DNA from 2 places in the Lactobacillus sp. ESL0703 genome. Region 1 is predicted to be linked to the other one. Evidence: riboswitches for the same ligand, from Rfam matches in the RefSeq annotation. Region 1 holds a riboswitch; the other holds the start of a gene.
The links. Region 1 has a riboswitch for lysine ahead of PT278_RS05890 (ABC transporter substrate-binding protein/permease). Riboswitches for the same ligand answer to the same signal wherever they lie in the genome.
Positions count from the first base shown of each region.

Region 1 (2,410 bases):
TTGACCTTTTGGCGTTGACATAATCCCGCCGCGGATAATTTCGGCTAAGTAAGCACCAGTATTAATCGAAACAATTACCAATGCGGCGATTGTCCGGTCAATGTTTAAGTGCCATAACTGGGCGATACCATAATAGATAACGGCAGCCTGAACCATCATTGGCGTGCCCCGGAAAATTTCAATATAAACTGATAGTAACCAATCAATAAACTTCAATGTCCATCTCTTGCCGCGGGTTGTTGGTGTTGGAATGGTCCGGATGACGCCAACGAATAGTCCAATGAAGAACCCGGCAATAGTACCAACTGAGGCAAGCAGTAAGGTCATGCCAATCCCGCTCATAATCATGCCGCCATATTGTTGCCAGATGGAGACAAACCAGTTTTGTTGTTTGCCCTTTTTACCCTTAGAATTATCGGTCTTTGGTTGCTGCTTAATAGCTGCGGTCATTAACTTTGTTCTTTTGGAATTAGGAATTGTGGCGAGAATTTGGTTAACTTGCTTGAGCAGCTGTTTGTTAGGCTTGGCAATTCCGATAGAAGTTACTGATTCTTCCTTGGTTGCGTGGAAGCCCGCCATTTTGTTGACAGGAATTGCCTTGATGTCGGGGTCAACCATTTTGAATGATGTGGCTTCGGTATCTTCGGCAACGTAACCATCAATCGTGCCTGAAATTAGGCTTTGGCGCATGGCAGCGAAGTCACGCATTGCCGGTTGCTTCTTGGCACCCTTTAATTGGCTGATTAATTGGTAGTGGAACGTTCCTTGTTGCCCTGTTAATTTGGCACCCTTAAAGTCACTTAGACTTTTGGCATTGGCGTATTTACTATTAGCTTTAGTAATAACGACAAAGGTGCTGCGTCTATAAGGCTGTGAAAAGTTAATGGCCTTTTCACGTTCGGCAGTAGGGCTCATACCAGCGATAATCAAATCGGCTTTGCCACTGGTTAAGGCTGGCAGTAATCCGTCCCATTCGGTCTTAAAGACGACTACTTTGCGGTGCAATTTTTGACCAATGATTTTGGCGATTTTGACATCGTAACCATTGGCAAAAGTGTGAGAACCATCAATTGGAACGGCACCGTTAGCATTATTAGTTTGGGTCCAGTTGTATGGCTGGTAGTTAGCCTCCATTGCGACTTTGAGGACACCGGTATCTTTAGCATAAGCTCGCGGAGACAATCCTAACGTGATTGCTAGCCCGAGCAAGATTGCAATGAAAGTAGATAACCATTTACTTTTTGACTTCATTTTAAAACCTCCAAATTGTTTTAAATAAAGCCAACACAATAAAAGCGTAAACCAAAAACCTCGCTGCGTTCGCAACGAGGTTACAATTAATCATATTTAGACAAATCATATAGCGCTCCCCGGGGACGAACCGGGACAGTCTGCAAGATATGCTCCTGCAGCCCAACAAAAAAGTGACGCAAATCAATTTTTTGTTTCGGCGGCAATTCTTCCGAGTAGTCATCATTGCGTTTGCGCGCTAGGACTAGGTTCGTAATTGTCGCGACCTCTATTGCATTGGAAATTATTTAACTTAGAGAGAATGATAGGCTAAAAATTACATCTTGTCAACTCAAGGCCTGATGATGATTAATAATGAAATATAAGATGAAGCGAGATAGTAGTTAATTTAAACTGCTGCTTGATGTGAAAAATGAATGATAGGCTCGTGGGCTTATTTGGTTAAGTATTTTTTGGCAAATTGTTCATAAAATTCAGTTGCTGCGAGGTAATCGGGAATATCAACGTATTCGTCGACTTGGTGGCAGCTGTCATTTCCGGGTCCAATGCTAAACATGGTTGGTGCCGACGGACTATTGACGAATTTAGATGCATCAGTGGTTCCTGACTCGGTGAATAAATTAACTGGGCGTTTTAGAATATTTTCAAGTAACTTTTGGGCTGCTTGGACGTATTCATCGTTTTCGTCACCAGAGACAGCTTCGCCCAAATAATCGTACTGCAATTCAAAATGATGCTGCGGCATTTGGTTGACTTCATTAATTACATCAGTCAATATCGCCTGAATATCTTTGACTGTATAAAATGGATTAATCCGAATATTGCCGCGGGCAACAACCTTGTCGGGCATACTGTTGACCTGATCGCCACCAGAAATCATCGTAATGTTGTGCAGCACAGGGCCTAATTTTTCATGAACTTTTGGTAAATGACGCAACTTTTGATTGGCTAATTGAATGAAGTCGGTCATATTGTCAATGGCATTGAGAACATTCAATTGGGCAGAGTGAGCGACCTTGCCGTAAGAGGTAACGGTGTAGTCAATGTCGCCGTTATTGGAATAAGAAATATCGAGGTTGGAGTCTTCGCCAATGACGATAACGTCCAAATCATCGATAAAACCTTCCTTAGTCAGTTCTTCAGCGCCCCATTGCCCAGT
Region 1 covers NZ_JAQTIB010000003.1:179,208-181,617, reverse strand. The annotation lists gene PT278_RS05890 (ABC transporter substrate-binding protein/permease) at 1-1,251, opposite strand, end outside; lysine riboswitch at 1,354-1,530, opposite strand; gene PT278_RS05885 (ArgE/DapE family deacylase) at 1,685-2,410, opposite strand, start outside.

Region 2 (2,410 bases), on a different contig from region 1:
CTGGTTAAATCGGCAAGCGTCTCACGTTTAACGACTAATTTGGCGTGACCGTTTTCGGCGAAAACAACGGCGGGGCGACCGACGCGGTTGTAATTGGAAGCCATCGAGTAGCCGTAAGCTCCTGTTGCCAAAATTGCTAAAATATCACCAGGCGCGCTTAAAGGCAGTTGTTGGTCTTTTGCTAAGATGTCGCCGGATTCACAATAGCGGCCGGCAATTGTCACGGTTTCGACTGGCCTTGCTTGGGGATTAGCAGCTAAGACTGCCTGGTATTCAGCCTGGTAAAGGGCAGGACGGATATTATCGCCCATGCCGCCATCGACGCTAACGTAAGTGCGAATACCGGGAATCTTTTTGCGGGCGCCGATTGTATAGAGGCTGTAGCCGGCTTCGCCAACAATGGAGCGACCGGGTTCGATCCAAACTTCTGGCAGCGTTAAATTAGTCTGGGCAATTTCTTTTCTTAGTGTTTGCACCATACTGTTAATAAATTCTTGTGGTGTTAAAGGCTGGTCCTGATTGGTGTATTTAATGCCAAAACCACCGCCAAAATTTAAAACTTGCGGCTGATAATGGTATTTTTTCTGCCACATGGCTGCAAGTTGTACCATTTTTTGAACTAGGGCGGTAAAGCCTGCGACTGCCATAATCTGCGAACCGATATGAGCGTGGTAACCGCGTAAGTTCAGTTTGGGATTTTGTAAGACTAACTGCAGTGCCTGTTCTGCTTGACCTGACTGAACATCAAAGCCGAATTTACTGTCAACTTGGCCAGTTTGAATGTAGCGGTGGGTATGCGCTGAAATACCGGGCGCGATTCGCAGCATGATATTGACCGGCTGCTTCTGCTCAGGCAGCAGTTTGTTTAATAATTCCAATTCGTAAAAATTGTCAACGATAATCGTGCCAACATGATTGTCGAGGGCTAACTGCAATTCCGCAAGTGACTTGTTGTTGCCATGAAAGCTGACGTTTTCCATTGGGAAATTAGCCTCAACAGCAGTCATTAATTCACCAGCCGAAACAACGTCTAAGTGACCGTCTTCTTGGGCAATAACTTGGTCGATGGCCCTAATTGAAAAAGCCTTACTGGCATAACTAATTGCGTATTTAACGCCGGCTTTTTTGAATGCTTTATGAAATTGTTGTAATTGCTGCCTAATTAGGCTGACATCGTAAACGTACAGTGGTGTACCGAAATCGCTAGCGAGATCGATTGCATCGCAACCACCAATTGATAAATGTCCTTGTGAATTAACGGTAACCAAGTTGATTCCTCCAAAATTAGCTAACAAAAAAGGTTCTTTTGTTTGCGCTGAAACAAAAGAACCGAATTAATATCTGGTATCAAATTGTCGGAAGCGCTCCGTAGATTTTCTACGACAGTCCATGACTTATTTGGCCATGGCCCAGCTGTTAATTCCTGCTTGTGAATTAACGCTTCGGCAGCTTCCCCTTTTAATTAGCGTCATAGTTTTAGCAAAACTCGACTAATTTACTGATGGTCACTGCAACCTCTTCGATTGCATAAATATTATATTTTTTTGAGAATAATGTCAATGATTTTAATTTAAAAATTAAAATGCTTTGCAAGCTGAAAAAAATATTTTCCTTGCAGATAAAAAAATAAATGCTAGAATTGCACCTAAACTCGCGAAAAGACAGACTAGATTTTTTACAAAAAGGATTTGACCCAAAATGAAAGTAGTTAAGTTTGGTGGCAGTTCATTAGCAGACGGCCCACATTTTGAAAAAATTATTAAAATTATTACAACGGATCCAGAGCGCAAAATCATTGTGACTTCAGCTCCTGGTAAGCGGGATGAAACTGATTGTAAAATCACGGATTTGTTAATCGATTATGCACATAAAACTATTGCTAATCAGAGTTTGACTGCTATTCAGCAGCAGATTTGGCAGCGTTATGAGGAAATCGGCAGTTATTTTTCTGTGTCAACTGAAAAAATGGCGGTATTAAAGCAAATTTTGCTCAATTTACCAAAAAAAGAATATCTAAATAATAATTATTTATTAGCAGAATTTAAGGCGCATGGTGAAATATTAAATGCACACCTATTAACGTTAATATTGCAACAATTAAACTTAAATGCCTATTTTGCAGGTAGCGGCGAATTAGGTATTGAAGTAACGGCTAATCCACAAGATGCCATGATTGTGCCGGAAACTTATGACAATTTGGCTAAATATCATCTGCCGATCGGCTATTTGGTTGTGCCAGGCTTTTATGGCCTAACAAAGAAGGGGCAAATCGCCACATTTTCGCGTGGGGGTTCGGATATTACCGGTGCTGTTTTAGCTCGCGGCTTTCATGCGCGGGTGTATGAGAACTTTACTGATGTTGATGCGATTTATTCGGCTAATCCAGCAATTGTCAGGCACCCAAAGGCAA
Region 2 covers NZ_JAQTIB010000002.1:274,119-276,528, forward strand. The annotation lists gene lysA (diaminopimelate decarboxylase) at 1-1,274, opposite strand, end outside; lysine riboswitch at 1,352-1,528, opposite strand; gene PT278_RS03795 (aspartate kinase) at 1,699-2,410, shown strand, end outside.
Region 2: another riboswitch for lysine. It lies ahead of lysA (diaminopimelate decarboxylase); the one in region 1 lies ahead of PT278_RS05890 (ABC transporter substrate-binding protein/permease).